Regions from separate parts of the Streptomyces spinoverrucosus genome, predicted to be linked through region 3. Evidence: riboswitches for the same ligand, from Rfam matches in the RefSeq annotation. Region 3 holds a riboswitch; each other region holds the start of a gene.

What was found. Region 3 has a riboswitch for cobalamin ahead of I2W78_RS06920 (5-methyltetrahydropteroyltriglutamate--homocysteine S-methyltransferase). Riboswitches for the same ligand answer to the same signal wherever they lie in the genome.
Region 1: another riboswitch for cobalamin. It lies ahead of I2W78_RS31905 (cobalamin biosynthesis protein); the one in region 3 lies ahead of I2W78_RS06920 (5-methyltetrahydropteroyltriglutamate--homocysteine S-methyltransferase).
Region 2: another riboswitch for cobalamin. It lies ahead of metE (5-methyltetrahydropteroyltriglutamate--homocysteine S-methyltransferase); the one in region 3 lies ahead of I2W78_RS06920 (5-methyltetrahydropteroyltriglutamate--homocysteine S-methyltransferase).
Region 4: another riboswitch for cobalamin. It lies ahead of I2W78_RS12310 (ribonucleoside-diphosphate reductase subunit alpha); the one in region 3 lies ahead of I2W78_RS06920 (5-methyltetrahydropteroyltriglutamate--homocysteine S-methyltransferase).

The regions. Positions count from the first base shown of each region.
Region 1 covers NZ_JADPZX010000001.1:7,021,097-7,028,836, reverse strand. Annotated here, with positions in the region: gene I2W78_RS31945 (class II aldolase/adducin family protein) at 1-697, opposite strand, end outside; gene I2W78_RS31940 (lysozyme) at 895-1,644, shown strand; gene I2W78_RS31935 (inorganic phosphate transporter) at 1,808-3,049, shown strand; gene I2W78_RS31930 (hypothetical protein) at 3,081-3,302, shown strand; gene I2W78_RS40845 (Scr1 family TA system antitoxin-like transcriptional regulator) at 3,692-3,856, shown strand; gene I2W78_RS31920 (hypothetical protein) at 4,053-4,448, shown strand; gene I2W78_RS31915 (hypothetical protein) at 4,378-4,689, opposite strand; gene I2W78_RS41225 (DUF397 domain-containing protein) at 4,719-4,928, opposite strand; cobalamin riboswitch at 5,246-5,386, shown strand; partial or broken gene I2W78_RS31905 (cobalamin biosynthesis protein) at 5,489-6,429, shown strand; gene I2W78_RS31900 (cobyric acid synthase) at 6,426-7,740, shown strand, end outside.
Region 2 covers NZ_JADPZX010000002.1:4,327-12,066, reverse strand. Annotated here, with positions in the region: gene I2W78_RS35510 (FAD-binding dehydrogenase) at 1-784, shown strand, start outside; gene metE (5-methyltetrahydropteroyltriglutamate--homocysteine S-methyltransferase) at 859-3,177, opposite strand; cobalamin riboswitch at 3,351-3,574, opposite strand; gene I2W78_RS35500 (metal ABC transporter ATP-binding protein) at 3,699-4,334, shown strand; gene I2W78_RS35495 (metal ABC transporter permease) at 4,331-5,200, shown strand; gene I2W78_RS35490 (metal ABC transporter solute-binding protein, Zn/Mn family) at 5,158-5,970, shown strand; gene I2W78_RS35485 (class I adenylate-forming enzyme family protein) at 6,029-7,705, opposite strand; gene I2W78_RS35480 (CoA transferase) at 7,702-7,740, opposite strand, start outside.
Region 3 covers NZ_JADPZX010000001.1:1,504,770-1,512,509, forward strand. Annotated here, with positions in the region: gene I2W78_RS06900 (short-chain fatty acyl-CoA regulator family protein) at 1-278, opposite strand, end outside; gene aceA (isocitrate lyase) at 662-1,942, shown strand; gene aceB (malate synthase A) at 2,043-3,635, shown strand; gene I2W78_RS06915 (3-hydroxybutyryl-CoA dehydrogenase) at 3,632-4,501, shown strand; cobalamin riboswitch at 4,725-4,945, shown strand; partial or broken gene I2W78_RS06920 (5-methyltetrahydropteroyltriglutamate--homocysteine S-methyltransferase) at 4,934-5,491, shown strand; gene I2W78_RS40300 (short-chain fatty acyl-CoA regulator family protein) at 5,395-5,955, shown strand; gene I2W78_RS06930 (enoyl-CoA hydratase) at 6,124-6,915, opposite strand; gene mmsB (3-hydroxyisobutyrate dehydrogenase) at 6,912-7,740, opposite strand, start outside.
Region 4 covers NZ_JADPZX010000001.1:2,758,908-2,766,647, forward strand. Annotated here, with positions in the region: gene I2W78_RS12285 (carbon starvation CstA family protein) at 6-2,147, shown strand; gene I2W78_RS12290 (YbdD/YjiX family protein) at 2,113-2,319, shown strand; gene I2W78_RS12295 (DUF3311 domain-containing protein) at 2,419-2,682, shown strand; gene mctP (monocarboxylate uptake permease MctP) at 2,679-4,289, shown strand; gene I2W78_RS12305 (GNAT family N-acetyltransferase) at 4,432-4,938, shown strand; cobalamin riboswitch at 4,992-5,131, shown strand; gene I2W78_RS12310 (ribonucleoside-diphosphate reductase subunit alpha) at 5,256-7,619, shown strand; gene I2W78_RS12315 (ribonucleotide-diphosphate reductase subunit beta) at 7,619-7,740, shown strand, end outside.

The DNA of each region.
Region 1 (7,740 bases), 5.5 Mb from region 3:
TCAGCTGGTCCTGCGACAGCAGGGACGGCGACAGGCCCGGCACGGCGGACGCCGTCAGCCACAGGTGGCACATCCACTCCAGCTGGGCCGTGCGGTCGTAGGCCTGGGCGAGGGTCGCGCCGTAGGTGATGGTGCCGTGGTTCTGGAGGAGGCAGCCGGAGCGGTCGGCGAGGGCGCGCAGCATGTTCTCGGCCAACTCGTCGGTGCCGTACGTCGCATAGGGGGCGACCCGGACGGGGCCGCCGAGCGCGCCGGCCATGTAGTGGATCACCGGGAGCTCCGGGACGAGCGTGGAGACGGCGGTGGCGTGCACGGCGTGGGTGTGGACGACGGCGCGGGCGTCGGTGGAGCGGTAGACGGCGAGATGCATGGGCAGTTCGCTGGTCGGTACGAGCGTGCCGCGCACCTGCCGGCCGTCGAGGTCGACGCCGGTCATGTCGTCCGGTGTGAGCCGGTCGTAGGGGACACCCGACGGGGTGACCAGGATGGTGTCCCCGACCCGTACGGAGACATTGCCGGACGTGCCGACGACCAGTCCGTCGGACACGGTGCGGCGAGCCGTGGCCACGAGCTCCTCCCAGGCCCGGGCCTCCTCGTCCGGCACACCGTTCCCCGGCGACTCCGGCGCACCCTGAGCGTCCCCCGGGACGCCCCGCGCATCCCGTACATCCCGCTGTTCCCGGCGCTGTTCAGCCATGCCGCGATCCTGCCAGGCGGACCTCGGCCGCGTCCCGGCGCGGGCGCACTGTAGGGGGGAACCGGCAGCTCCGGCAGGGCGCATATCGCCTTTCGACCCCTTCTGCTCCCGCTTGGCCGGAGATCGATCAGCTTTCAACGATCTTCCACTACGCTCTCGGTGGATTTGTCACGCACGTCGCCATTCCGGGGGGAAACATGGCCCGTGACCGCAAACCGTCCCACCACCGCGGCCGCATCCTGGCGGCCTCGGTGGCAGCGCTCGCGATAGGGGGGACCGCACTGGCCGAGGTTCCGGCCGTCGCGGCGAGCAAGCCGAAGGGGCACGACGTCTCGTCGCACCAGAAGAACGTCGACTGGCAGCGCGCGAGCGCGAAGGGCGCGCGGTTCGTCTACGTCAAGGCGACCGAGTCCACCACGTACCGCAACCCGTATTTCGGCCAGCAGTACAACGGCGCGCGGAACGCGGGCCTGGTCCGGGGGGCGTACCACTTCGCCCTGCCGAACAGGTCGTCGGGCAAGGCCCAGGCGGCATACTTCGTCCGCAACGGCGGCGGCTGGCAGCCGGACGGCTGGACGCTGCCGCCCGCGCTCGACATCGAGTACAACCCGTACGACAAGAAGAAGAAGTGCTACGGCCTGAGCAAGGCGACGATGGTCGCCTGGATCAAGGCCTTCAGCAACGAGGTGCAGCGACTCACCAGCCGCCGTCCGGTGATCTACACCACCACCCACTGGTGGAACACCTGCACAGGCGGCAGCCGCGCCTTCGGCGGCGACCACGCCCTGTGGATCGCGCGGTACGACTCGGCGACGGCGGGCACACTGCCCGCGGGGTGGTCGCTGTGGACCTTCTGGCAGTACGACAACAGCGGCAGCCTGCCGGGTGACCAGAATCTCTTCAACGGGTCGATGACCCAGCTGAAGCGGTTCGCGAGAGGCTTCTAGCCGTACGGCACGGGGCTCCGCGGCACGGCACGGGGGCCGTCGATTCCCTGGGGCATGGCGACCCCCACCTACAGACACCCGGAAGCCCCCCTCAGTTCACCTTTCGTTCATCTGGGTTACCTACGTTCGTCCAGCCAATGACCTCGAACGATTGCCTGGGTAAATGGAAGGCATCTCGCTGATCCTCGCGATTGTGGTGGTAACCGCACTCGCGTTCGATTTCACGAACGGTTTCCACGACACCGCGAACGCGATGGCCACCACCATCTCGACAGGTGCCCTACGACCCAAGGTCGCGGTGGCCATGTCCGCCGTCCTCAATCTGGTCGGCGCCTTCCTGTCCGTGGAGGTCGCGAACACGATCTCCAAAGGTCTGGTCGACGAGAGCGGCATCCGTCCCGAGGTCATCTTCGCCGCACTGGTCGGCGCGATCCTGTGGAACCTGCTGACCTGGCTGGTCGGCCTGCCGTCCTCCTCCTCGCACGCCCTGATGGGCGGCCTGATCGGCGCCACCGTCGCCTCGGCCGGTGTCGGCGCGGTCCACGGTGACGTGCTCGTCACCAAGGTGCTGATCCCGGCGATCGCCGCCCCGCTGGTCGCGGGCATCGCGGCGATGATCGCGACCCGGCTGACGTACACCCTCGGCAGGAAGGCCGACGGCAAGGCGGCCGCGAAGGGCTACCGCGCCGGCCAGATCGCCTCGGCGGGTCTGGTCTCCCTGGCCCACGGCACGAACGACGCGCAGAAGACCATGGGCATCATCACCCTCGCCCTGGTCGCCGGCGGCACCCTCGCCCCCGACTCCGACCCGCCCATGTGGGTCATCCTCTCCGCGGGCGTTGCCATCGCGCTCGGCACCTACCTCGGCGGCTGGCGCATCATCCGCACCATGGGCAAGGGCCTGACCGACCTGCAGCCGCAGCAGGGCTTCGCCGCGCAGACCAGCGCCGCGACCGTCATCCTGGCCTCCACCCACCTCGGCTTCTCCCTGTCCACCACGCACTCGGTCTCCGGCGCGGTGATGGGCGCGGGCCTGGGCCGCAAGGGCGGGGTGGTCCGCTGGTCGACGGCGACCCGGATGTTCGTCGCCTGGGGTCTGACGCTCCCGGCCGCCGCGCTGGTCGGCGCGATCGCCGAGTGGGTGACCGGCTTCGGCGCCTGGGGCACCGCGCTCGTCGCCGTCTTCCTGGTCGGCTCCAGCGCCGCGATCTGGAAGATCTCCCGCCGCGAGGTCGTGGACCACACGAACGTCAACGACACGACCGAGGAACCGGCCGGAGTGGTGACGACGGCGATGGCCGCGGTGACGCCGCCTCCGGCCGGTACGCCGGTGGACGGCCTCGCCGTCACGATCCCCGCACAGAAGACGGCCTCGGAGCCGACGCCCTCTCAGACCTCGGTCTGAGCACCCGGTCACTGAAGGAAGCAGCAGCAACATGAAGATCGACTGGGCGGCCCTGGGCTCCGTCTTCGGCGTCAGCCTCGTAGTCACGGTGGCCCTGGTGGGCCTGTTCACCCTCGGCATCGTCGGCCTCTCCCGGCGGGAGAGGGCGTCGACCCGCGGCGGCTCAGCGGCGCTGTCCACCACGGGTGCGTACGTGTGCTTTGCGCTGTGCGCGGCTGCGGTGGCGTACGGAATTTTCCTGATCATGGCCTGAGACCGGAAGCCTCACGGCCGTCTCTGTTCACCTCTGCTCAGCCCTGACAACTTCAGAATCAACCCCCGTAGGCGCTTTGTAATGCTTGCGGGGGTTTTATCCGCATTCGGAGCAGCGCAGCGACCTTGCCGGGAAGTTGCTGTCCGACAGTGGCCGCCTGACGAGTCAACGACGACATGTGGCAGGGAGCACCATGGCCAGAGACATCGATCCGAGCCTGAATCGGCGCAGGCTCCGCATCGAGCTGCGCAAAGCCCGCGAGTAAGCCGTGTTCACCTCGGGCGCGCTGATCGCCACCGGTGACGCGGGGCCGAACCTGCGCCGACTCGTGGAGCTCCGTACGACACGTCAGGAGCGCTACCTCGACGGCGACGAGGGGCGGCCCTTCGGTGTTCCGTCAGCAGTTGGACCACCTCAAGACGCTGATGCAGCGGCCCCGGGTGAACCTGCAGGTGCTGCCCTTCTCCGCAGGGGCACACTTCAGCGTGGCCACGTTCATCGTGAGGAGTGTTTCGAGGAAATCAGCAGCATCGCTTGTCACGGTGACCGAATGATCGAGCTGATCGACGCGGTCAAGGAGAGTCTGGACAACAACTGACCCCGGGACGGGACGGCCCGGGCGAGTTCGGGGGTGGACCGATGGCGGTCTTCGGGTTGCGAGAGTGGTGGCGCCGGTTGCGCGCGGCCCGGACCGTTCCGCCGGGTGAGGATCCCGGGGTCCCTCCCGAGTCCGCTCAGCAGGAAGGACCCGTGCCACTCGACGACTGCACCCTGAAGGCCTACGCCATGCAGCGGCCGGAGTGGGTGGACGCTCTGATCCGGGTGGAGAACGCCCGGGTGGACGGGGAGATACGCCTGCTGTCGGTCCGGCTGCTCCTGGGAACGGCGTGCGCCAGTCTGCTGCTGTTCAGCATCGCCGTGGCCGCCAGAGTCGCCCCCGCACTCCCCTTCGGGATCGCGACCCCGCTCACCACGGCGGTGATCGGCGCGACCGGAGCAGCGCTGGTCACCGTGCTCGGCGCCGGACTGGGCAGGGCGCTGCGCCATCGCTCCGGCAGCACGCAGAGCGGCCCCGTCAGTGGTGCGGGGACCTCCGGGGCTGAGCCGACGCCAGGGCCCGGTGCAGAACCCGGAGCCGGTCGCTGACCGGGGTGAGCCCCCACCACAGACCGGCGGCCCCGGCGATGAGCACGGTCAGCGCCAGCCAGACCACGGCACGCGCCTCACCGGCCGGCACCAGCAGCGCGGCCAGGGCGCCGACTCCGACGGCGAGCCCACCCATCACCGTGGCGTACAGCGCCAGCGGCGCGGCCGACGTGATCGAACTCCCCCTTGTGTGCGGCTTCCTCGTCCGCTCCGAGGAAGAACCCTTGGCCCGGTCTCCCATGCGCTTACCTCCCGCCCCCGCACGGATCGTCAAGAACCATCCGCTCCCGGGTCCGCCAGCCCCGACAGAAAACCACACCACGCGGCGTGGCGGAAGGTGAGCACAGCGTCGTGGCGCCCCTTCGAGTCACGCACGAGCACCTCGGTCTCCCCCAGGGCCAGTTCCAGACACTCACCGCCCGTATTGCCGGAATGGCTGCTCCTGATCCACACCCGCCGCCACGACTCACCGCCGATCACACCGACCTCCTTCACCCAAGAGTCAGCGCACCGACACGGCGTCCTCACCGCGACGTCCCCCAGCGCCGTGTCCCGCCACCGCCCGGGGTCCGCCCCAGGGCAACGGAGGCTCGGCCACACCAGGTTCGTCTCCCCGCCACGAATCACCCAATGCCGCTCGCCGGCGCTCTCAGCCTTCGCACTGCCGTTCTCCTGGAGTGTGCCCAGCTTCCCGGCCTGGAAAGAGGCTAGAAGGCGCCGATTCCGACGGCTGACGATATTTCAGCGATGTGGAACTCCGCACACCGCAGCGTCGCAGGTCAACGGCAAGTTGACGGCCGTTCCGGCCCCGTGGTGGACTTCCGGAGCCATGTACGGCGGCAGGAGAGGAAGTCGGTGTGAATCCGGCGCGGTCCCGCCACTGTGACCGGGGAGGTAACTCCCCGGGAGCCAGGAACTCTCGCCGCCGGTCTCGTCGAACCAGGGCGCGGACACCCTGAGTGAGGACATAACGCGATGCTCGGCTGCCCAGTGAGGTCCCGCACCAGGTCTCTGCCCGACCGCACGGCCGGCTGAGCCCCATGCGTGCCGATCGCGTCTTCGCGTACGGCGCCGCCGCCGGCCTCCTCGGCGACCTCCTCCTCGGCGATCCGCGCCGCGGGCATCCGGTCGCCGCGTTCGGGCGGGCCGCCGCCGCCGTGGAACGGGTGTTGTGGCGCGACCACCGCGCTTGGGGTGCGGCGCACACCGCCGTGTGCGCCGGTGGCGCCGTCGCGCTCGGTGCCCTCGCCCGCAGGGTCGTACGGTCCTCCCCCGCCGCCTCCGTCGCCGTCACCGGGCTCGCCACCTGGGCCGTCGTCGGGGGGACTTCACTCGCCCGCGAAGCCCGGGCCATCGGGCATGCCCTGGAGGCCGGGGACGTCGAGGGGGCGCGGGCGCGGCTGCCGCATCTGTGCGGGCGGGATCCGCAGGCCCTCGACGCCGACGGGATCGCCCGCGCCGTGGTCGAGTCGGTCGCCGAGAACACCTCCGACGCGGTGGTGGGGGCGCTGGTGTGGGGGGCCGTCGGTGGAGTGCCCGGCCTCGTCGGGTTCCGAGCCGTGAACACCCTGGACGCCATGGTCGGGCACAAGTCGCCCAAGTACCGGCGGTACGGGTGGGCCTCCGCTCGGCTCGACGACGTCGCCGGGTGGCCGGGGGCTCGGCTGACCGCCGTACTCGCCGCTCTCGCCGGACCGGATCCGCGCGCGGCCGTGCGGGCCTGGCACGACGACGCCGGTCGGCATCCCAGCCCCAACGCCGGGCCCGTGGAGGCGTCGTTCGCGGGCGCGCTGGGGGTGCGGCTCGGCGGCACCCTCTCGTACGGGGGCGGGTCGAGCACCGGCCCCTGCTCAACGGCCGGGGACGTCTGGTCGAAGTCGCCGACATCGATCGGGCCGTACGGCTCTCCCGGCGCGTCGGCTGGCTCGCGCTCGGCGTGTGCGCGGGCGCGCGGATGCTGAGGAAGGGGCGTGCGTCATGAGCGGGGGACTTCTGGTCGCCGGTACCACCTCCGACGCCGGAAAGAGTGTCGTCACCGCCGGGATCTGCCGCTGGCTGGTGCGGCAGGGCGTCAAGGTCGCGCCCTTCAAGGCGCAGAACATGTCGCTCAATTCGTTCGTCACCCGCGAGGGTGCCGAGATCGGGCGGGCGCAGGCCATGCAGGCGCAGGCGTGCCGTGTGGAGCCGACCGCGCTGATGAACCCGGTGCTGCTCAAGCCGGGCGGGGAGCGGAGCAGCCAGGTGGTGCTGCTGGGCAGGCCCGTCGGGGAGATGAGCGCGCGCGGGTACCACGGGGGACGGCAGCAGCGGCTTCTCGGTACCGTGCTCGACTGTCTCGCCGAGTTGCGGGGCACGTATGACGCGGTGATCTGTGAGGGGGCCGGCAGCCCGGCCGAGATCAATCTGCGGCGGACGGACATCGTGAACATGGGGATCGCGCGCAACGCCCGGCTCCCCGTGCTCGTCGTCGGCGACATCGACCGTGGCGGGGTCTTCGCCTCGTTCTTCGGGACCGTCGCCCTGCTGTCGCCGCAGGACCAGGAGTTCGTCGCCGGGTTCCTCGTCAACAAGTTCCGCGGGGATGTCTCCCTGCTGGAGCCGGGGCTGGACATGCTCCGGACGCTCACCGGGCGGCGGACGTACGGTGTGCTGCCGTACCGGCACGGGCTGGGGATCGACGAGGAGGACGGACTGCGCGTCTCGATGCGCGGGGCCGTGCGGGAGTCCGTCGTCGCGCCGCCCGTCGGCGCGGACGTGCTGCGCGTCGCCGTGTGTGCGGTACCGCTGATGTCCAACTTCACGGACGTGGACGCCCTCGCCGCCGAACCCGGTGTCGTGGTGCGGTTCGTGGACCGGCCCGAGGAGCTGGCCGACGCCGATCTCGTGGTGATACCGGGGACGCGCGGGACCGTACGGGCACTGGAGTGGCTGCGGGAGCGGGGGCTCGCGGCGGCCGTCGCCCGCAGGGTCGCCGAGCAACGGCCCGTGCTCGGCATCTGCGGCGGCTTCCAGATCCTCGGCGAGCACATCGAGGACGACGTCGAGAGCCGGCGCGGGCAGGTCGACGGGCTCGGGATCCTGCCCCTGCGCGTGCGGTTCGCCCGGGAGAAGACCCTCGCCCGTCCCGTCGGCGAGGCCCTCGGCGAGCCGGTCGAGGGGTACGAGATCCATCACGGCGTCGCCGACGTCACCGGCGGGGAGCCCTTCCTGGACGGGTGCCGGGTCGGGCAGACCTGGGGCACGCACTGGCACGGCTCGCTGGAGTCGGACGCCTTCCGGCGGGCCTTCCTGC
Region 2 (7,740 bases), on a different contig from region 3:
GCCCGGCCACGGCATCCGCATCCTGCCCGGCCCGTCCTCCATGTGGTTCGACGCCACCGGCAAGCGCTTCTCCAGCCCCGACATCCCGGGATACGACACACTCCACACCCTGAAGTCGATCACCGACACCGGATACGACTACTCCTGGTTCGTCACCACGCAGAAGATCATCGCGAAGGAGTTCGCCCTCTCCGGTTCCGAACAGAACCCCGACCTGACCGAGAAGAACGTCTGGAAGCTGTTGTCGCGGATCTGGCAGACCCCGGAGCCGATCGAGCGGTTCAAGGAGAGGGGCGAGGACTTCGTCGTCGCCGAGACGCTGCCGGAACTGGTGGCGGGCATGAACAGGCTGACGGGAAAGAACCTGATCGACCTTGCCGATCTCACCCGGCAGATCGAGGCCCGCGACCGCGAGATCGCCAACCCGTACACCAAGGACGTCCAGGTCATGGGCATCCGCAACGCGCTCGCCTACCCGGGCGACACCCTCAGCCGCACCGCCTCCGCGCACCGCGTCCTGGACTCCGCCGCCGGACCGCTGATCGCCGTACGGCTGAACATCCTCACCCGCAAGACCCTCGGCGGCCTCCAGACCGACCTGTCCGGCCGCGTCCTGAACGCGTCCGGCACCCCGGTCCCCGGTCTGTACGCGGCCGGCGAGGTCGCGGGCTTCGGCGGAGGCGGCGTCCACGGATACCGCTCACTGGAGGGCACCTTCCTCGGCGGCTGCCTGTTCTCCGGCCGCGCGGCGGGACGGGCGGCGGCCGAGGCGACCGCGACCTGAACCGGCTCGGTCGGCCCCCGGAGAGGGACCGGGACACTCGCGGCGCCCCGGCCCCTCCTTCGGATTCGTCCGGGTCAGGACACGGACAACTCCCCGCGGACCGTGCGGGCCGCGGCGACCAGGTTCTCCAGGGACGCCCGGGTCTCGGGCCAACCGCGGGTCTTCAGCCCGCAGTCGGGGTTGACCCACAGCCGCTCCGCGGGGATCGCCCGCAACCCCGTGCGCAGCAGTTCGGCCGCCTCCTCGGCGCTCGGGACGCGCGGGGAGTGGATGTCGTACACGCCGGGCCCGGCCTCGCGCGGGTAGCCGTGCGCGGCCAGCTCCCGGGCCACCTGCATGTGGGAGCGGGCGGCCTCCAGGCTGATGACGTCGGCGTCGAGGTCGTCGATGGCCCGGACGATGTCGCCGAACTCGGCGTAGCACATGTGGGTGTGGATCTGGGTGTCCGGGCGCACGCCACCGGTGGTGACCCGGAACGCCTCCGTCGCCCACGCCAGATACGCGGGGCGGTCGGCGGCGCGCAGCGGCAGGGTTTCGCGCAGGGCGGGCTCGTCGACCTGGATCACCGAAGTGCCCGCCGCCTCAAGGTCGTTCACCTCGTCGCGCAGGGCGAGGGCGACCTGGCGGGCGGTGTCGCCGAGGGGCTGGTCGTCGCGCACGAAGGACCAGGCGAGCATGGTGACCGGCCCGGTGAGCATGCCCTTGACCGGGCGGGAGGTGAGGGACTGGGCGTACGTCGTCCACCGCACGGTCATCGGCTCGGGTCGGGAGATGTCGCCGGCCAGGATCGGCGGACGGACGTACCGGGTGCCGTACGACTGGACCCAGCCGTGCTGGGTGGCGAGGTAGCCGGTGAGCTGCTCGGCGAAGTACTGGACCATGTCGTTGCGCTCGGGCTCGCCGTGCACGAGGACGTCGAGGCCGGTCTTCTCCTGGAAGGAGATCACGTCCTGGATCTCGGCCCTGATGCGCTCCTCGTAGCCGGCGTCGTCGATCCGCCCCGCCCTCAGGTCGGCGCGGGCGGCGCGCAGTTCGCCGGTCTGCGGGAACGAGCCGATGGTCGTGGTCGGCAGCAGGGGCAGGCCGAGGTGGGAGCGCTGGGCGGCGGTCCGCTCGGCGTACGGCTGGGAACGGCGGGCGTCGGCCTCCGTGACGGCGGCGGCGCGGGCCCGGACGGCCGGGTCGTGGGTGATGGGCGAGCTCGCGCGGGAGGCCAGGTCGGCGCGGTTCGCGGCCAGTTCGGCGGCGATGGTGTCGGTGCCCTGGGCCAGGCCGCGCGCGAGGGTGACGATCTCGGCGGTCTTCTGCCGGGCGAAGGCGAGCCAGCGCAGGATCTGCGGCTCGATGTCCCGTTCCAGGCCGGTGTCGAGGGGCACGTGGAGGAGGGAGCAGGAGGCGGCCACGTCCACCCGGTCGGCCAGGCCCAGCAGGGTGCCGAGGGTGGTGAGCGACGCCGACAGGTCGTTGACCCAGATGTTGCGGCCGTTGACGACACCGGCGACCAGGCGCTTGCCGGGCAGCCCACCGACGGCGGCGAGGGCGTCCAGATTGGCGGCGGCCGACTCGGTGAAGTCCAGCGCGAGGCCCTCGACGGGCGACTTGGCCAGCACGGGCAGGGCGTCACCGAGCCGGTCGAAGTACGAGGCGACCAGCAGCTTGGGCCGGTCGGGCAGCGCGCCGAGGTCGCGGTAGGCGCGGGCGGCGGCGTTCAGTTCGGCGGGCGTACGGTCCTGGACGAGGGCGGGCTCGTCGAGCTGCACCCACTCGGCGCCGGCCGCACGCAGGTCGGCGAGCACCTCGGCGTACACGGGCAGCAGCCGGTCCAGCAGCGTGAGCGGTTCGAAGTCCGCGGGCACGCCCGGTGCGGGCTTGGCGAGCAGCAGGTAGGTGACGGGGCCGACGAGGACCGGCCGGGCCGTCAGGCCCAGGGCGAGGGCCTCCTTCAGCTCCGCGACCTGCTTGGTGGAGTCGGCGGCGAAGACGGTGTCCGGGCCCAACTCCGGCACGAGGTAGTGGTAGTTGGTGTCGAACCACTTGGTCATCTCCAGCGGCGCCACGTCCTGGGTGCCACGGGCCATGGCGAAATAGCCGTCGAGCGCGTCGGCGGCGACGGCTTCCCGGTGCCGTTCGGGGATCGCGCCGACCATGACGGTGGTGTCGAGCACGTGGTCGTAGTACGAGAAGTCACCGGTCGGCACCTCGTGGACACCGGCCTCGGCGAGTCGGCGCCAGTTGCCGGCGCGGAGCTCGGCGGCGGTGGTGCGGAGGGCGTCGGCGGTGACGCGGCCCTTCCAGTAGCCCTCGATCGCCTTCTTCAGTTCCCGGTTCTGTCCCTGGCGGGGGTAGCCGTACACGGTGGCCCGTGCTGCCGCGGCTGCGGACTTGCTGGTCACGGAGATCTCCTTCGCGAGATGAATCCCTGAGATCCCGGAGACGGGGACGAGAGCGCGAAGGGGTGACGAACCGGACGGAAACCACGTCGCGCGGCAGCAGGTGCTGCGCGGTCGTCCGCCTGGTATGTACGCCGACCCGCCCTCGAGGTCACCGGGATGTCCACGCACGAGGGGTCGCGCGCGGGCAGTTGGCAGGTCTTCGGACTCGCGGGCACGCCTCGTGTCGTACGAGGCACCTACTGGCCGTCGCTTCCCAGGCCCATTTCCTCGGGGCCCAGTGCGTAAGACGGCGGTCGTTCCCGCTCACCGCTGCGGGGCAGTCCCGGATTCCCACCGGGTTCCCTCTTACGACGCTCCCGCCTGGCTGACGGGGCGAACCAGCTGCGTGGGTCAGCCTACGCGGCGGCGCGGGGGAGGGGAGGGCGCGTCCGGCATTCGGATGGTGAGGTGGGACACGCGAGGACGCGCCGGGAACCAGCCGCCCCTTCCTTCCGACTGCTGTGGAGGAGTGAGGAGGTGGCATGGACGGACTGGACGTCGTGATGCGCGATGTCGCCTGCCGGCACGGCCGTGTGGAGGCCGTGCGGGACGTCGACCTCGACGTCGCGGCCGGCCGGCGGGTGGCGTTGACCGGTACCAACGGCTCGGGCAAGACCACGCTGCTGCGGGCGGTGCTCGGCCTGCACCGCCAGTGCGGCGGCCGGATCCTGGTCGGAGGCCGGGACACCCGCAGCGCGGCCGAGTGGGCGTGGCGGCGCCGGGTGTGCGCGTGGATTCCGCAGAAACCGGCGGTCGGCCGGTTTCCGCTGCTGGCCGGGGAGTTGCTGGCGAGTGGTGGCGCGCGGGCCGAGGCGGTGGAGGCGGCGGCGAAGCTCGGCGTGGGACACCTGGTGGACCGGCCGTTGCACACGCTGTCCGGGGGCCAGTTGCAGCGGATGTACCTGGCACGGGCGGTCGGCTGTGTGGCCGCCGGCGCCGGGGTGCTGCTGGCCGACGAGCCCACCGCGGCGCTCGACTTCGCCGGGCAGGAGGAGGCCGCCGACGTGCTGCTGTCCCTGCCGGTGACCGTCGTGGTCGTCACGCACGACAGGGCGCTGGCCGACCGTTGCGACCGGGTGCTGGAGATGGCCGCGGGCTGTCTGCGGGAGGTGCGGTGAACGCCCTGGCCGCGGCCGACGTCGGCCAGTTGCTGCAGCTCGTCCCGGTCCAGCGCGCGGGGGTCGCCCTGCTGCTGGCGGCCGTGGGCCTGCCCGTGATCGGTGTCGTGATCGTCGGGCTCGACATCATGCCGGTGCGGTTCGCGATGATGCACGTGGCGCTGCTCGGTATCGCGGTCGGTCTGCTGACCGGCCTCGACCCGATGCTGTGCGCGCTGCTCGCCTGCGCTCTCGCCGGGGCCGGTGTCGCGCCGCTGGCCCGCACCCCGGACGGGCTGTCCGGGGCGATGGGCCTGTTGATGAGCCTGGCGATCGCGGCCGCACTGCTCGTGCTCGCGGTCTCCGGGGTCAACGCGGCGGGCGCGTTCGCGCTGCTGTGGGGGTCGATCCTGTCGGTGGGCACCGCCGACCTGTGGGTGATCGGCGCCCTGGCCGTCGTCGTCCCGGCCCTGTTCTGGTGGCGGCGCCGCGATCTCGCCCTGCTGCTGTACGACCGTGAACTGGCCCTGTCCTCCGGCGTACGGGTCGAGCGGCTCACCCTGGTGCTGCTCGTGCTGGTCGCGGTGGCCGTCGCCGGAGCCATCAAGCTCACCGGCGCGCTGCTCGTCGACGCCCTCACCCTGTTGCCCGCGCTCGCCGCCCGCCGCCTGGGCACGTCCCTGAAATCCATCACCGCCTGGGCGGTCGGCATCGGAATCGCCGTGAACCTCACCGGGTTCCTCGTCGCGCTCCGCTTCGACTGGCCGCCCGGGCCCGTCCTCGTCCTCACCGCCGGCGTGGTCGTCCTCGCCGTCCATCTCATCCCCGAACGGAGAATCAGCTCATGGCGCGCACCCGCGTCCGTATCACTCCCGTCCTCGCACTGACCCTCACCGCGGGGCTCGCCCTGACCACCACCGGCTGCGGCGGCGAATCGGCGTCCTCCTCGTCGTCCGGAGCCAAGAACTCCTCGGACAGGCCGGTCGTCGTGGCCACCACCACCTGGGAAGGCGCCCTCGCCAAGGCCGCGGGCGCACAGGACGTCAAGGTGATCGTCCCGCAGTCGGTGCAGCACGCCCCCGACTACGACCCCAAGCCCTCCGACCTCGCGGCGGTGGCCGACGCCGACTACGTGCTCTACGCGCCCTTCGAGCCGTACGCCGCGAAGATCAAGGAGGCGGCCGGGTCCGACGCCGAGCTGGTCGAGGTGAACCTCGACAACGACGCGGACAAGGCGAAGGCCGAGGTGACCCGACTGGCCGAGATGTTCGGCACCCAGGACGCCGCCACCAAGTGGACCTCGTCCTTCGACTCCGAGTACGGCACCCTGCAAAAGGACCTGAAGGACCGGTGGCCGGACGGAAAGCGGCCCACCGTCGTCGCCCAGGTCTTCTCGACGTGGGCGGCGAAGATGGCGGGCGCGGACCTCGCCGGTACCTACGGGCCGGAGGCCGTGACGGCGAAGCAGCTGTCCGACCTGTCGAAGAAGAAACCCCAACTCGTACTCAACAACGCGCACATGACGACCGGCACGGTCCTGCCCGACTCGGGCGCCGAGCAGGTGGACATCGTCAACTACCCGGGCGAGGACCTGGATCTGCTCGCGGTCTACCGGGACGCGGCGCAGATGATGGAGACGGCGATGGCCGCGTCGTAGAGACGGTCGCGCGCGACGAGGGCCGCCCCATCCGGGCGGCCCTCAGGGCGTTGGCGGCTCAGCCGGCCGGGGCCAGCGGCTGCTCGGGGGTCGTCTGTGTGCCGAATCGTTCCCGCAGCCCGGCCCGGTCGGGCTTGCCCGCCGGGGTGAGCGGCAACTCGGCGACGACAAGCAGCCGTTCGGGGTGCTTGCGCCGCTCCAGACCACGCTTGTCGAGGTGGGCGCACAGCTCGTCGAGCGTGGGCGCCCGGCCCTCGCGCGGCACCACACAGGCCGCGAGCCGCTCGCCCATCAGCGGATCGGGGACCCCGACGCACACCACGTCCCGCACCAGCGGATGGGTCGCGAGCTCGATCTCCACCTCCGCCGGGCTGATGTTGGCCCCGCCGCGGATCACCACGTCCTTGAGCCGGCCCACGACCCGCAGGGTGCCGTCCTCCTGGAGCAGGCCGAGGTCGCCGGTGCGCACCCAGCCGTCGGCGGTGCGGTAGCGGGTGTCGAGGTCGGGGGCGGCGACGTAGCACAGCGGGGTCATCGGCCCGCGCGCCACGATCTCGCCGACCGTGCCAGGAGGCAGCTCCTGAAGTTCGCGCGTACCGGGCGCGGCGATACGGATGTCGGCGACGCGTGGGTCCGGGTGGCCCGCGAGGATCCCCGGGCCGTCACCGCCCGCGTTCTCGGGGGCCAGTCCCGTATGGCAGTTGACGCCGTCGGCCGAGCCGTACAGGTTGACGACCGGGCAGCCGAAGACGCGCCGTGCCTCCGCTGCCGTGGCCTCGTCCAGGGGCGAGCCGCCGACCACGAGGGCGGTGGGCGGGGCGAACTCCGTGTGGCCGCCCTCGGCGGCGCGGTCCAGCATCATCCGGATCATGGTCGGCACGCCGAGGACATGGGTGGGCCGGTGCGCGGCGAGAGCCTCCAGCGCCGCCTCGGGGGTGAAGTGGTCGAGGAGGACGAGGGTGCCGCCGTGCCGGGCGAGCGCCACGGCGGTGCCGTTGCTGCCGAACGCGGAGGCCAGCGGCACCAGGAACAGACACCGCGGCGGCTGCCCGTCGGCCATGAGGGAGGCGAGGAAGTTGCCGCGCCCGCCGGCCAGCGCGTTGTGCGAGTACGCCACCATCTTCGGCTCGGACTCCGAGCCGGAGGAGACGAGGATGCGGGCGGCGGAGTCGGGGTGGGGACGGGCCGGGACGAAGGCCTTGGGGTCGGTGCGCAGCAGCTCGGACAGCGCGACCGCGCCCTCGGGCGGGCTGCCGGGCCCGGCCGCGATCACGGTGCGCAGGGCGGGCAGTTCACCGGTCAGGGCCAGCAGGTCGGCCGCATGGTGGTTGCCGCGGTGCTCGGCGGCCGCGACGACCGCGACCGCCTCCGATCTGGCGAGCAGCGAGACCGCCTCCCGTCCGCCGCGGCCCACCGGGAACGGCAGCGCGACGGCACCCAGGGCGGCCAGTGCCAGGTCCGCGATCACGGCGTTACGGCCGCCCGGCAGTTGTATGCCGACCACGTCACCGGCGCGTATGCCCAGGTTCGACAGTCCCGCGGCGAGACATCGCACCTTGCGGTCCAGCGCGGTGTAACAGAGCTTGCCCTTGGCGTCGATGACCGCCGTACGGTGCGGGTCGGCGATCTGGTGGGCGCGGTAGAGGCTGTAGAGGTCCAGGTCGGGGCAGGTGCCGTCGACGGCCCAGGAGCGGCGCAGGTCGGCGGGGAGCAGGTCGTGCAGGGTGACGGTCATACGAAGCTCCAGGGGGCGGGGACGGCGGGCGCGCC
Region 3 (7,740 bases):
TCGGACGGGGAGACCCTGGAAGCGGCGATCTCGCCGGTCAGCGCCTCGCGCAGGTCGGCCACGAGGCGGGCGGTGTCGCGCTCGGAGAAAAAGGCGGCGTCGACGCCGAAGGTCTCCGTGAGCCGGAGCAGGACGGGCACGGTGAGCGGGCGGGAGTCGTGCTCCATCTGGTTCAGATAGCTCGGCGAGATACCAAGGACGCGGGCCAGCTCCGCCTGGCTCATACGGCGCTCCTCACGCAGCCGCCGCAGCCGCGCACCCGCGTACGTCTTGCTCACCCGCGCTCCTCCATACCAGGCATCCCGACCCGGTCAGCGTACGGGACGAACCCGCCACCCCGACCTTCGCAAAGTTGGCAAACCACGGCGAGAAGATTCGCAAAAGTTGGCATTGATCCAAGGTTGATGGCACTCAGTGCCAGTGCCAGAGTTTCAGTGCGGCCCGCCGGACCCGGCAGAAACCGCCCGGAACCGGGGCACGATTCACTGCCCTGACGTCGGAGATCCCGGCATCCGCGGCGCATCACGCCGACAGCATTGCTCACCTTCGCCCTCCGGGGTGACGGCGGGCCGCATCCCAGTGAGACGACACGCAGTGCCACCTCTGTTCATCCGGACGGCGGGATTGGCAGCCAGTACAGACCGAGGAAACGGTGACAGTCATGGCAGAAGCGAGGACGCAGGCGGCCGAGGAACTGGCCAAGCGCTGGGCCACCGACGCGAGGTGGCAGGGCATCGAGCGCACCTACAGCGCCGAGGACGTCGTACGGCTCTCCGGCAGCGTCCGTGAGGAGCACACTCTGGCCCGGCGCGGCGCCGAGCGGCTGTGGCGTCAGCTGCACGAGCGGGACTACATCCACGCGCTCGGCGCGCTGACCGGCGGCCAGGCGGTGCAGCAGGTCAAGGCGGGCCTCCAGGCCATCTACCTGTCCGGCTGGCAGGTCGCCGCCGACGCCAACCAGGCCGGGCACACCTACCCCGACCAGAGCCTGTACCCGGCCAACTCCGTTCCCCAGGTGGTCCGTCGGATCAACAACGCGCTGCTGCGCGCCGACCAGATCGCCACCAGCGAGGGCGACAGCTCGACCGACTGGCTGGCGCCGATCGTCGCCGACGCCGAGGCCGGGTTCGGCGGCCCGCTGAACGCCTTCGAGCTGACCAAGGGCATGATCGCGGCCGGCGCCGCCGGCATCCACTACGAGGACCAGCTGGCCTCCGAGAAGAAGTGCGGCCACCTCGGCGGCAAGGTCCTCGTGCCGACCTCGCAGCACATCCGCACCCTCAACGCGGCCCGTCTCGCCGCCGACATCGCCGACACACCGACGGTGATCATCGCCCGCACGGACGCGCTGGCCGCGAATCTGCTGACGTCCGACGTCGACGAGCGTGACGCCGAGTTCGTGACCGGTGAGCGCACGGCGGAGGGCTTCTACCGGGTGCGGAACGGCATGGCGCCGGTCATCGCCCGTGGTCTGGCCTACGCCCCGTACGCCGATCTGATCTGGGTGGAGACCGGCACCCCGGACCTCGCCCAGGCCCGCGAGTTCGCCGAGGCGATCCACGCCCAGTACCCCGACCAGATGCTGGCGTACAACTGCTCGCCCTCCTTCAACTGGAAGGCCGCGCTGGACGACGACCAGATCGCCAAGTTCCAGCGCGAACTCGGCGCCATGGGCTACAAGTTCCAGTTCATCACCCTCGCCGGCTTCCACTCCCTCAACCACGGCATGTTCGACCTCGCCCGGGGCTACGCCGAGCACGGCATGACCGCCTACGTCGACCTCCAGGAGCGGGAGTTCGCCGCCCAGGCCCACGGCTTCACCGCCGTCAAGCACCAGCGTGAGGTCGGCACGGGTTACTTCGACCTGGTGTCGACGGCCGTCAACCCTGCCTCTTCCACGACCGCGCTGGCCGGGTCCACGGAGGAAGAGCAGTTCCACTAGGCCGCCGGGCCGGACACTCGCCGTCCGGCCGGCCCTCGGCCGAGCGGAGGGGGACGAACCGTCTCCGTCCCCCTCCGCTCCCATCCCTCAGGAGAGCCCGATGTCCACCACCGCACTCACCCACCACGTCCGCGTCCTCGCCGCCCCCGGTCACCGGCACGACGAGATCCTCACCCCCGCCGCCCTGGACTTCATCGGCCGGCTGGCCGAGGCGTTCGAGCCGCGTCGGCGGGACCTGATGAAGGAACGCCGCCGGCAGGTACTGCGGCTGGCGTCGGGCTCGCCTCTCGACTTCCCCATGGTCACGGCCTCTGTACGCAACGACCCGACCTGGCGGGTGGCGCCGCCCGCGCCCGGTCTGACTGACCGGCGCGTGGAGATCACCGGCCCGCCCGACCGGCGCATGGCCGTCAACGCGCTCAACTCCGGCGCCAAGGTGTGGATGGCGGACTTCGAGGACGCCACCGCGCCCCTCTGGGACAACGTCATCGGCGGTCAGCTCACCCTGCTCGACGCCATCGAGCGCCGTATCGACTTCACCACGCCGGAGGGCAAGGAGTACCGGCTCGGCGAGCAGCTCGCCACGATCGTCGTGCGTCCGCGTGGCTGGCACCTCGACGAGGAGCACCTGGAGTTCGACGGCCGGCCCGTGCCCGCAGCCCTCGTCGACTTCGGCCTGTACTTCTTCCACTGCGCCCAGCGGCAGATCGACGCCGGGTACGGCCCGTACTTCTACCTCCCCAAACTGGAGAACCGCTACGAGGCCCGCCTCTGGAACGACGTCTTCGTCCTCGCCCAGGAGCTGCTCGGCATCCCGCGCGGCACGATCCGGGCCACCGTCCTCATCGAGACGATCACCGCCGCGTTCGAGATGGAGGAGATCCTCTACGAACTGCGCGAGCACAGCTCCGGGCTCAACGCGGGCCGCTGGGACTACCTGTTCAGCCTGATCAAGACCTTCGGCCACCGCACCGACTTCCTCCTGCCCGACCGGGCGAAGGTCACGATGTCCGCCCCGTTCATGCGGGCCTACACCGAACTCCTCGTCCGCACCTGCCACAAGCGCGGCGCCCACGCCATCGGCGGCATGGCGGCCCAGGTGCCGGGCAAGGACCCCGCCGCCAACGAGGCCGCGCTCGCCAAGGTCCGGCTGGACAAGGAGCGCGAGGCCGAGGACGGCTTCGACGGCTCCTGGGTCGCCCATCCGGGACTCGTCCCCGTCTGCCGCGAGGTCTTCGACGGTGTCCTCGGCGAACGCCCCCATCAGCTGGACCGGACCCGCGACGACGTCGAGGTGACCCCGGCCGGCCTGCTGTCCGTGCGCAGGATCAGCGGCCCGCCCACCCTGGAGGGGGTCCGCACCAACGTCTCCGTCGCGCTGCGCTACTTCGCCGCCTGGCTGCGCGGGCAGGGTGCGGTCGCCATCAACGGGCTGATGGAGGACGCGGCCACCGCCGAGATCGCCCGCGTGCAGATCTGGCAGTGGCTGCGGCACCGGGTCATCGACCGGGAGACCGTGGAGGAGATCCTCGACGACGAGACCGCCGCGCTCGGCGCCGAGTACCCGTGGGCGCCGGTCGACGACATCCGCGCCCTCTTCGAACGGACCGCGCTGACGGGCGAGTTGCCGTTGTTCTTCACGCCGGACGCCTACACGCGGCACCTGGTACGACGGACGGAGGCCGCGGCATGAGCGCGGCGATCGGACGCGTCGGCGTGGTCGGCGGCGGACAGATGGGCGCCGGCATCGCGGAGGTGTGCGCACGGGCCGGGCTCGACACCGTGGTCTGCGAGGCGGATGCCATCGCCGCCCGCGCCGCCCGCGACCGGATCGCGGGTTCCCTGGACCGTGCGGTGCGGCGGGGGAAGCTGACCCAGGAAGCCGCCGGTGACGCCCTCGCCAGGCTCGGCTTCACCAGCAGCCTGGACGACCTCGCCGACCGGCAGCTCGTCGTCGAGGCCGTGATCGAGAACGCCGACGCCAAGACCGAGATCTTCGCCGCGCTCGACAAGATCGTCGAGGATCCGGAGGCGGTGCTCGCCACCAACACCTCCTCCCTGCCGATCATGCGGCTCGGCATGGCTACGAGCCGCGCGGACCGAGTGGTCGGGCTGCACTTCTTCAACCCCGTGCCCGTACTGCCCCTGGTGGAGGTCGTGACCTCGCTCCACACGTCGGCCGCGACGACGGCCGCGGTGGAGGACTTCGCCACCCGGGCCCTCGGCAAGACGGTGATCCGTTCCCAGGACCGGGCGGGCTTCGTCGTCAACGCGCTCCTCATCCCGTATCTCCTGTCGGCGATCCGGATGGCCGAGTCCGGCTTCGCCACCGCCACCGACATCGACACCGGCATGGAGCTCGGCTGCGCCCACCCGATGGGCCCGCTGAAACTCGCCGACCTGATCGGCCTGGACACCGTCGCGTCCATCGCCGAGTCGCTCTACGACGAGTTCAAGGAACCCCTCTACGCTTCTCCCCCGCTGCTCCAGCGGATGGTCGAGGCGGGGCTGCTGGGCCGAAAGACCGGCCGGGGCTTCCACACCTACGACCAGGGCTGAGGGCCTGGTACGACGCGGGCTGAGGGGCCCGCACCGCCGCAGGGGTGAGGGTCCCGCGCGGCGCGACTGGGAAGGGCGGGAAGCGCGAGTGCGGCGCTTCCCGCCCCTCGGCGTTCCGCCTCCGACGTGCTCTGTGTCACCTTCCAGAGCCCGGACGGCTCCCTTGCCCGAGGGACGACACCCCGTAGGGTGGCCGGAGCAGCTGGTTCACCCCGTCCTCCCCCATAGCCCAAAAGCATGGGGGGACCCCATGGCGGGGTGTCGCAAGAGGGAACCCGGTGGGAATCCGGGACTGCCCCGCAGCGGTGAGCGGGAACGACCGCCGTCATACGCACTGGGTCCGACGTACCGGGCCTGGGAAGCGACGGCCAGTAGGTGTCCTCCTCGGTGAACGACGAGGGCGTGCCCGCGAGTCCGAAGACCTGCCACCTGCAGCTCGCCGACGCCGGCATCCACGAAGTGCCAACTGGTGACTTCTCGTACTACGACCACGTCCTCGACACCACCGTCATGGTCGGCGCGATCCCCGAGCGCCACCGCGCGGCCATGGCGGCCGACACCCTTGACGGCTACTTCGCCATGGCCCGCGGCACCCAGGACGTCGCGCCGCTGGAGATGACCAAGTGGTTCGACACCAACTACCACTACCTCGTGCCCGAGTTGGGCCCGGACTCGGTGTTCACGGCCGACTCGACAAAGCAAGTCGCCGAGCTGAAGGAGGCCCTGGCGCTGGGCCTGACCGCCCGCCCGGTCCTGGTCGGCCCCGTCACCTACCTGCTCCTCGCCAAGCCCGCACCGGGCGTCCCCGCGGACTTCGAGCCGCTCACCCTGCTCGACCGCCTGCTGCCGGTGTACGCCGAGGTGCTCGCCGACCTGCGCGCGGCCGGCGCCGAGTGGGTCCAGCTGGACGAGCCCGCCTTCGTACAGGACCGCACGCCTGCGGAACTGAACGCCGTCGAGCGCGCCTACCGCGACCTCGGCACGCTCACGCGTTCTCAGCACCGGGCCGGATCCTGACGCAGGTCGCCGAAATGCCGGACGGTAAGCGGTACTTCTGGGTCGCCAGGACCATCACCCGGGGCGGGTTCGGCCATCACGCCCCGCGCGCCGAGTTCGCCGTCGCGCTCGGCTGCGAACTGCGCCACGCGCACCGGCTCGTCTACGCCGAGGGCATTGCCCTGGACGACCCCCGCGCCGCGACGCCCATCGGCCTGGGCTGCCGGATCTGCGAACGCCGTGACTGCGCCCAACGGGCCCGTCCCCCGGCCGGGGGACGGCTCGCCATCGACCCCGACCGGCGGACGTACGTGCTAGTCGAGCCCCGACCAGCACCTCCAACTCCTCAAGGAACTGCTCGGTCTGCTTGGCCTGTTGAGCGAGCACGCGCACGCGGGCGCTCTGGCCGCCGATCTGCCGACGGCTGGCGATCAGCTGCTCGTACTCCTCCACGGTGAGGGCGACCGCCTCGTGGCCGCCGAGGGTGATGCGGCGCGGCTGGGGTCGTTTGGCCACTCGGTTCCTCCGCTCCTCGCCGGACGCCATCGGTGCTCGGAGAACGCGAAAGGGCCCCCGGATGGTTCCGCGAGCCCTCTCACGTCAGCGAACGTCCTCTCACCCGACGCTTACCTGTGGTGGAACTCGGGCGGCCGCTTGTCGACGAACGCGCCCATGCCCTCCTTCTGGTCCGCAGTCGCGAACACCGCGTGGAAGAGCCGCCGTTCGAAGCGGACGCCCTCCGCCAGGGTCGTCTCGAAGGACCGTGCCACCGCCTCCTTGGCCATCATCGCGACCGGCAGGGACATGCCCGCCACCGTCTCCGCGACGTTCAGCGCCTCTCCGATCAGTTCGTCGGCGGGCACGATCCGGGAGACCAGGCCCGCGCGCTCGGCCTCGGCGGCGTCCATGGTGCGCCCGGTCAGGCACAGTTCCATGGCCTTGGCCTTGCCGACCGCGCGGGTGAGCCGCTGGGAGCCGCCGATGCCGGGGATGACACCGAGCTTGATCTCCGGCTGCCCGAAGACGGCGGTGTCGGCGGCGAGCAGGATGTCGCAGAGCATGGCCAGTTCGCAGCCGCCGCCCAGCGCGTACCCGGAGACGGCGGCGACCGTCGGCGTGCGCAGCTGCCCCAGCCGGTCCCAGGCCGTGAACCAGTCGCTCAGGTACATGTCCATGTACCCCTGCGGCCGCATCTCCTTGATGTCGGCCCCGGCCGCGAACGCCTTCTCCGATCCGGTGATCACGATGCAGCCGCAGTCCGGGTCCCGGTCGAGGGCCTCGGTCGCCGCCACGACCTCCTCCATCACCTGGAGGTTGAGCGCGTTGAGGGCCTTCGGGCGGTCGAGAGTGAGCAGGGCGGTGCGGCCCTTGCGTTCGACGCGGATCGTGGCGTAGGTGTTCTCGGCGTCATTGCTCATGCCGCGTCCCCGTTCTCTTCTCCGCTGCGGTCCCTGATCGTCCGTACGATGCCGGAGAAGTCCTCCGTGTCACTGACGCGCTCGGCATAGGCGGTGTACAACTCGGCGGCACGCAGGCCGAGTTCCGCGTCGACGCCCCCCGCGCGCACCGCGTTGGCGGCGAGGCCCAGGTCCTTGGCCATCAGGGACGCGGCGAACCCGGGCCGGTACTCGCGGTTGGCGGGGCTTGCCGGAACGGGCCCGGGAACGGGGCAGTTGACGCTGAGGGCCCAGCACTGCCCGGAGGCCGTGGAGGCCACGTCGTACAGGGCCTGGTGGGACAGGCCGAGGCTCTCGCCGAGGACGAACGCCTCGCTGACGGCGATCATGGAGACGCCGAGGATCATGTTGTTGCAGATCTTGGCGGCCTGTCCGGCGCCCGGCCCGCCGCAGTGCACGGCCTTCTTGCCCATGGCCTCCAGCAAGGGGCGCGCTTCGGCGAACTCCGCCTCTCCCCCGCCCGCCATGAAGGTCAGGGTGGCGGCCTCGGCGCCGACCACTCCGCCGGAGACGGGTGCGTCCAGGGCGCGCATCCCGGCGGCGACCGCGCGTTCGTGGGCGGTGCGGGCGTCGGCGACGTCGATCGTGGAACAGTCGACGAAGAGCGTGCCGGGGCGGGCGGCGGCCAGGATGTCGTCGTAGAGACCCAGGACGTGGCGGCCGGCGGGCAGCATGCTGATGACCACGTCGGCGTCGGCGACGGCCTCGGTCGCGGACGCGGCCGGTTCCACTCCGGCTCCGGCGGCGTTCTCCATCGCCGCGGGGACGAGGTCGTGGCCGAGCAGC
Region 4 (7,740 bases), 1.3 Mb from region 3:
GACCCGTGCGCACAGCGAACGCCCGAACCATCGTCATCTGGACCCTCGTCGCCCTCGTCGGCGCCGCCGGCTGGGTCGTGCTCGCGCTGTCGCGCGGGGAGGAGGTCTCGGCCGCCTGGATGGTCGCGGCCGCCCTCGGCTCGTACGCGATCGCCTATCGCTTCTACGCCAAGTTCATCGCGTACAAGGTCCTCAAGGCCGACAAGACCCGCGCCACCCCGGCCGAGCGCCTGAACAACGGCATCGACTTCCACCCCACCGACCGCCGTGTCCTGCTCGGCCACCACTTCGCGGCGATCGCCGGCGCAGGACCGCTGGTCGGCCCCGTGCTCGCCGCCCAGATGGGCTATCTGCCCGGCACTATCTGGATCATCGCCGGCGTGATCTTCGCGGGCGCCGTGCAGGACATGGTGGTGCTGTTCTTCTCGACCCGCCGGGACGGCCGCTCGCTCGGCCAGATGGCCCGGGAGGAGATCGGCCCGTTCGGCGGCGCCGCCGCGCTGCTCGCCGCGTTCGCCATCATGATCATCCTGCTCGGCGTGCTGGCCCTGGTCATCGTCAACGCCCTCGCGGAGTCCCCCTGGGGCACCTTCTCCATCGCGATGACCGTCCCGATCGCCCTGCTGATGGGCTTCTACCTGCGCGTTCTGAGGCCGGGCCGGGTCGCCGAGGTGTCGTTCATCGGCGTCGGCCTGCTGCTGCTCGCGCTGATCGCGGGCCGCTGGGTCGCCGAGTCGTCCTGGGCCGAGGCCTTCACCCTCGCCCCGTCGACGCTGGTCATCTGGCTGGTGGCGTACGGCTTCATCGCGTCGATCCTGCCGGTGTGGATGCTGCTCGCGCCCCGCGACTACCTCTCCACCTTCATGAAGATCGGCACCATCCTGCTGCTCGCCCTCGGTGTCGTCATCACGCTGCCGACGCTGAGGATGGACGCGGTCACCGACTTCGCCTCGCGCGGCGACGGCCCGGTCTTCGCGGGCTCGCTCTTCCCCTTCGTCTTCATCACCATCGCCTGCGGTGCCCTGTCCGGCTTCCACTCGCTCATCTCGTCCGGCACGACACCGAAGATGATCCAGAAGGAGACGCAGGTCCGGATGATCGGCTACGGCTCCATGCTGATGGAGTCGTCCGTCGCGGTGATGGCGCTGATCGCGGCCAGCATCATCGACCCCGGCCTGTACTTCGCGATGAACGCGCCCGCCGGTGTCATCGGCACGACCGTGGAGAACGCCTCGCAGGTGGTGAGCGGCTGGGGCTACCAGATCTCCCCGGCGGACCTCGCCGCCGCGGCCGCGAGCGTCGAGGAGTCGACGTTGCTGTCCCGCACCGGCGGCGCGCCCACGCTCGCGGTAGGCGTCTCGGAGATCTTCTCCACTGTCACGGGCGACGGCCTCAAGGCGTTCTGGTACCACTTCGCGATCATGTTCGAGGCGCTGTTCATCCTGACCGCGCTGGACGCCGGCACGCGCGTGGGCCGGTTCATGCTCCAGGACACCCTCGGCAACGTCTACAAGCCCTTCAAGAACGTCAGCTGGAAGCCCGGCCTGATCATCACCAGCGCGATCGTCTGCGGTATGTGGGGCTACTTCCTCTGGGTCGGCGTCCACGAGCCCCTCGGCGGCATCAACCAGCTGTTCCCGGTCTTCGGCATCTCCAACCAGCTGCTGGCCGCCGTGGCACTGGCGGTGTGCACCACGCTCCTGATCAAGTCCGGCCGTCTCAAGTGGGCCTGGATCACCGGAGTCCCGCTCGTCTGGGACGCGGTCGTGACCCTGACCGCGAGCTGGCAGAAGGTCTTCTCCAGCGACCCCAAGGTCGGCTTCTTCAAGCAGCGCCAGGTGTTCCAGGACGCCATCGACCGGGGCGAGGTCCTGGCGCCGGCCAAGTCCATGGAGGACATGCACACCGTCGTCACCAACTCCACGGTGGACGGCGTCCTGACCGCCGTCCTCGCCCTGCTGATCGTCGTCGTGATCGTGGACGCGGCCCGGATCTGCGTCCGGCACCTGCGCCGGCCCGCGCTCACCACGAGCAGCGAGGCGCCGTACGTCGAGTCGAAGCTGGTGGCACCGGCCGGCCTGTTCGCCACGCGGGAGGAGAAGGAGGAGCGCCGTGCGACCGTCAGCACTGCTGCGCCGGGTGACTAGCGGGGTGCGCTGGTACGTCCGTGAGCTGACCGACGAGTCGGCTTACGGCCGCTATGTCGCGCATCTCCGCAAGGACCACCCGGAGGCGGAGGTACCGTCCCGGCGGGAGTTCGAGCGGATGCGGACAGACCGGCAGGAAAGGGACCCCCGGCAGGGCTTCCGCTGCTGCTGAGGTACCGGTATGTGAACAAGGGCTTCCGGTGGCGGTACACCGTGACCTAGATTGCCTGCGCGTTACACCAGGTGATCAGCGAGGGGACGGAGCCGTCCGATGTCAGATGCCCCAGATGTGAACAGAGGGCCGGTGGTGACGCCTGTGCGCGTCATCATCGCCCTCTGCCTGATAGCACCGTTCGTGTCCATGCTCTGGGTGAGCTCGTACGCGAAGACGGAGCCCACTTTCATCGGCATTCCGTTCTTCTACTGGTACCAGATGGCCTGGGTCGTGATCTCCACGGCGCTCACCATGATCGCGTACCAGCTGTGGCAGCGTGACCAGCGCGCCCGCAAGGCTCAGGGGGGTGCCGGAGCATGAAGGACGGCGTGAACGGCGTCGCACTCGCCGTATTCATCCTCTTCTTCGTCGCCGTCACGGTGATGGGCTTCCTGGCCGCGCGCTGGCGCAAGGCCGAGAACGAGCACAGCCTCGACGAATGGGGCCTGGGCGGCCGGTCGTTCGGCACCTGGATCACCTGGTTCCTGCTCGGCGGCGACCTCTACACGGCGTACACCTTCGTCGCCGTACCGGCGGCGATCTACGCCGCGGGCGCGGCCGGCTTCTTCGCGGTGCCGTACACGATCCTCATCTACCCGATGATGTTCGTCTTCCTGCCCCGCCTGTGGTCCGTCTCGCACAAGCACGGATACGTCACCACCTCGGACTTCGTCCGGGGCCGCTTCGGCTCGAAGGGCCTCTCCCTCGCGGTGGCCGTCACCGGCATCCTCGCGACGATGCCGTACATCGCGCTCCAGCTGGTCGGCATCCAGGCCGTGCTGGACGTGATGGGCATCGGCGGTGGCGAGGACACCAACTGGTTCATCAAGGACCTGCCGCTGCTGATCGCCTTCGGCGTGCTGGCCGCGTACACCTACTCGTCGGGTCTGCGGGCACCGGCCCTGATCGCGTTCGTGAAGGACGCGCTGATCTACATCGTCATCGCCGTCGCGATCATCTACATCCCGATCAAGCTGGGCGGCTTCGACGACATCTTCAGCGCGGCGAGCGACAAGTACGAGGCAGCCGGTGCGGGCGGACTCATACCGAACGCGGCCTCGCAGTGGACCTACGCCACGCTGGCGCTGGGCTCGGCGCTCGCGCTGTTCATGTACCCGCACAGCGTGACGGCGGTCCTCTCCAGCCGCAGCCGGGACGTGATCCGCCGCAACTCCACGATCCTGCCGCTGTACTCGCTGATGCTGGGCATGCTGGGCCTGCTCGGCTTCATGGCGATCGCGGCCGGTATCAAGGTGGAGAACGGCCAGCTGGCGATCCCGCAGCTGTTCGAGAACATGTTCCCGGACTGGTTCACGGGCGTCGCGTTCGCGGCGATCGGCATCGGCGCGCTGGTCCCGGCGGCCATCATGTCGATCGCGGCCGCGAACCTCTTCACCCGCAACATCTACAAGGACTTCCTGAAGCCGGACGCCACGCCCGCACAGGAGACCAAGGTCTCCAAGATGGTGTCCCTGCTGGTGAAGGTCGGCGCCCTCGTCTTCGTCCTCGGCATGGACAAGACGGTCGCGATCAACTTCCAGCTGCTGGGCGGCATCTGGATCCTGCAGACCATGCCCGCCCTGGTCGGCGGCCTGTTCACCCGCTGGTTCCACCGCTGGGCCCTGCTGGCCGGCTGGGCGGTCGGCATGATCTACGGCACGGTCGCGGCGTACGGCGTCGCCTCCCCGACCCAGAAGCACTTCGGCGGCTCGTCGGCGGAGATCCCCGGCATCGGCGAGATCGGCTACATCGGCCTCACCGCGTTCGTCCTCAACCTGGTGGTGACGGTGGTCCTCACCTTCGTCCTGAGGGCGGCGAAGGCCCCCGAGGGCATCGATGAGACGAAGCCCGAGGACTACACCGCGGACGCCGGAGACCCGGGAGTCCAGGTGGAGCTTCCCCCGGCAACGGCTGGGGCAAGCCACTAAGAAGCGCGAGAACAACGCCCTCAGGGGCGCGGGGCTGTATCGATATGCGGCTCCGCCGCGTGGGCGCGAGAACCCACCACAACCCGCAGCGGGCCGCCGGCATCGAGCCATACGGCGGCCCGCTGTCGTACACACTCCCCCCATGGACATCGTCATCCGCCCCGCCATCCCCACCGAATACGACGCCCTCGGCGACATCACGGCCCAGGCCTATCTCCAGGACGGCCTACTGGACTTCGGGGAGAGCGACGAATACCTCGGGGAACTCAACAACGTAGCGAAGCGGGCGGCCGCCGCAGAGGTACTGGTAGCCGTCGAGCACGAACGCGTCCTGGGCGGCGTGACCTTCGTCCCCTCCGGCGGCCCCATGGCCGACATAGCGGGCCTCGGAGAGGCCGAGATCCGCATGTTGGCCGTAGCGCCGGAGGCCCGCGGCCGAGGCGTCGGCGAGGCCCTCGTACGCGCCTGCATCGACCGCGCACGCACCGCCGACGGCTGCACCGGCATCGTCCTCTCCACCCAGCGCACCATGCACACAGCCCACCGCATCTACGAACGCCTCGGCTTCACCCGCACACCCGACCGCGACTGGAACCCCATCCCCCACCTCGACGACATCACGCTTCTCACCTACCAGTTGACGCTCTGAAGTCATCGGCGACACAACATATGGGGGTGCCTTCCGCACCCGGCACTAGATGTATGCTCATGCTCGCTGTCGCCGCAGGGGAATCCGGTGCGAATCCGGAACTGTCCCGCAACGGTGTACTTGTGCATGTCTGTTCCCACAGACGCCGTGCACAGGAGTCAGTCCGAGGACCTGCCGACAGCGCACCCGGCCCGTCCGGTCCGGGTGCCCGACGTCCGGGCCTCGTGGAATGGGCCGGTGGACGCGACGCCGCGTGCGCTCGTGTGCTGCCCCCTGCCCTCCGCAAGGCCCCTGTGCCGAGCGAGGGAGAGCCCCACATGACCATCGCGCCAGCCGAACCGGCCAAAGCGACTCCGGTGGAAGTGGAAACCGACGGTCCCGGAACCGCGTTGCTGCGGACCCTGACCGAGCTGACCGCCGACCTCCCCGACGCCGACCCCGGCCGGGTCGCCGCCGCCGCGCTGCGCGGCCGCTCCGCCCGGGCGGACGAGGCGGAGCTGCGCGAGCTGGCCACGGAGGCCGCCGCCGGCCTCATCTCCGAGGACCCCGCCTACTCCCGGCTGGCCGCCCGGCTGCTGACCATCTCCATCGCCGCCGAGGCCGCCTCCCAGGGCGTCACGTCCTTCACCGAGTCCGTCGCCGTGGGGCACCGGGAGGGTCTCATCGCCGACCGCACGGCCGACTTCGTACACCGGCACGCCGACCGCCTGAACGCCCTGATCGACCCGAACGCCGACGACCGCTTCGGCTACTTCGGCCTGCGCACCCTGCACAGCCGCTACCTGCTCCGGCACCCGATCACCCGCAGGGTCATCGAGACGCCCCAGCACTTCATGCTGCGCGTCGCCGCCGGCCTCGCCGAGGACGACACCCCCCGGTCGGTGGACGAAGTCGCCGCGCTCTACGGGCTCATGAGCCGCCTCGACTACCTCCCCTCCTCCCCCACCCTGTTCAACTCCGGCACCCGGCACCCCCAGATGTCGTCCTGCTACCTCCTGGACTCCCCCAAGGACGAGCTGGACTCCCTCTACGAGCGCTACCACCAGGTGGCCCGGCTCTCCAAGCACGCCGGCGGCATCGGGCTTTCGTACTCCCGGATCCGTTCCCGCGGCTCCCTGATCCGCGGCACCAACGGCCACTCCAACGGCATCGTCCCGTTCCTGAAGACCCTCGACGCCTCCGTCGCCGCCGTGAACCAGGGCGGCCGGCGCAAGGGCGCGGCCGCGGTCTACCTGGAGACCTGGCACTCCGACATCGAGGAGTTCCTGGAGCTGCGCGACAACACCGGCGAGGACGCCCGCCGTACGCACAACCTCAACCTCGCGCACTGGATCCCGGACGAGTTCATGCGCCGGGTGAACGCGGACGCGCAGTGGTCGCTGTTCTCGCCGTCGGACGTGCCCGAGCTGGTCGACCTGTGGGGCGAGGAGTTCGACGCCGCCTACCGCGAGGCCGAGGCGCGGGGCCTGGCGAAGAAGACGCTGCCCGCCCGCGAGCTGTACGGCCGGATGATGCGCACCCTCGCGCAGACCGGCAACGGCTGGATGACCTTCAAGGACGCCGCCAACCGGACCGCCAACCAGACCGCCGAGCCGGGCCACGTCGTGCACTCCTCGAACCTCTGCACGGAGATCCTGGAGGTCACCAGCGACGGGGAGACGGCCGTCTGCAACCTGGGGTCGGTGAACCTGGGCGCCTTTGTCGACACGGCGACTCAAGACATCGACTGGGAGCGGCTGGACGCCACCGTCCGCACCGCCGTCACCTTCCTCGACCGCGTGGTCGACATCAACTTCTACCCGACCGAGCAGGCGGGCCGCTCCAACGCCCGGTGGCGTCCCGTCGGCCTCGGCGCGATGGGCCTGCAGGACGTCTTCTTCAAGCTGCGGCTGCCCTTCGACTCGCCCCAGGCGAAGGCCCTGTCCACCCGGATCGCCGAGCGCATCATGCTCGCCGCGTACGAGGCGTCCGCCGACCTCGCCGAGCGCAACGGGCCGCTGCCCGCGTGGGACAAGACCCGTACCGCCCGGGGCGTGCTGCACCCCGACCACTTCGACGTCGAGCCGGCGTGGCCGGAGCGCTGGGCCGCCCTGCGCGAGCGGATCGCCTCCGTCGGCATGCGCAACTCCCTGCTGCTGGCCATCGCGCCCACCGCGACCATCGCCTCGATCGCCGGTGTCTACGAGTGCATCGAGCCGCAGGTGTCGAACCTGTTCAAGCGCGAGACCCTGTCCGGCGAGTTCCTCCAGGTCAACTCCTACCTGGTGCAGGAGCTGAAGGCCCTCGGCGTCTGGGACGCCCGCACCCGTGAGGCGCTGCGCGAGGCGAACGGCTCGGTGCAGGACTTCGCCTGGATCCCCGAGGACGTACGTGCGCTCTACCGCACGGCGTGGGAGATCCCGCAGCGCGGGCTGATCGACATGGCGGCCGCACGCACCCCGTTCCTCGACCAGGCCCAGTCGCTGAACCTCTTCCTGGAGACGCCGACCATCGGCAAGCTCTCCTCGATGTACGCGTACGCCTGGAAGTCCGGCCTGAAGACGACGTACTACCTGCGCTCGCGCCCGGCGACCCGGATCGCCCGCGCGGCCCGAGCCACCATCCCCGTACAGCAGTCGGCACCCGAAGACGCGGTCGCCTGCTCCCTGGAAAACCCCGAGTCCTGCGAGGCCTGCCAGTAATGCCCAGCAACCAGAACCTGCTCGACCCCGGCTTCGAGCTGACTCTCCGCCCCATGCGCTACCCGGACTTCTACGAGCGCTACCGGGACGCCATCAAGAACACCTGGACCGTCGAGGAGGT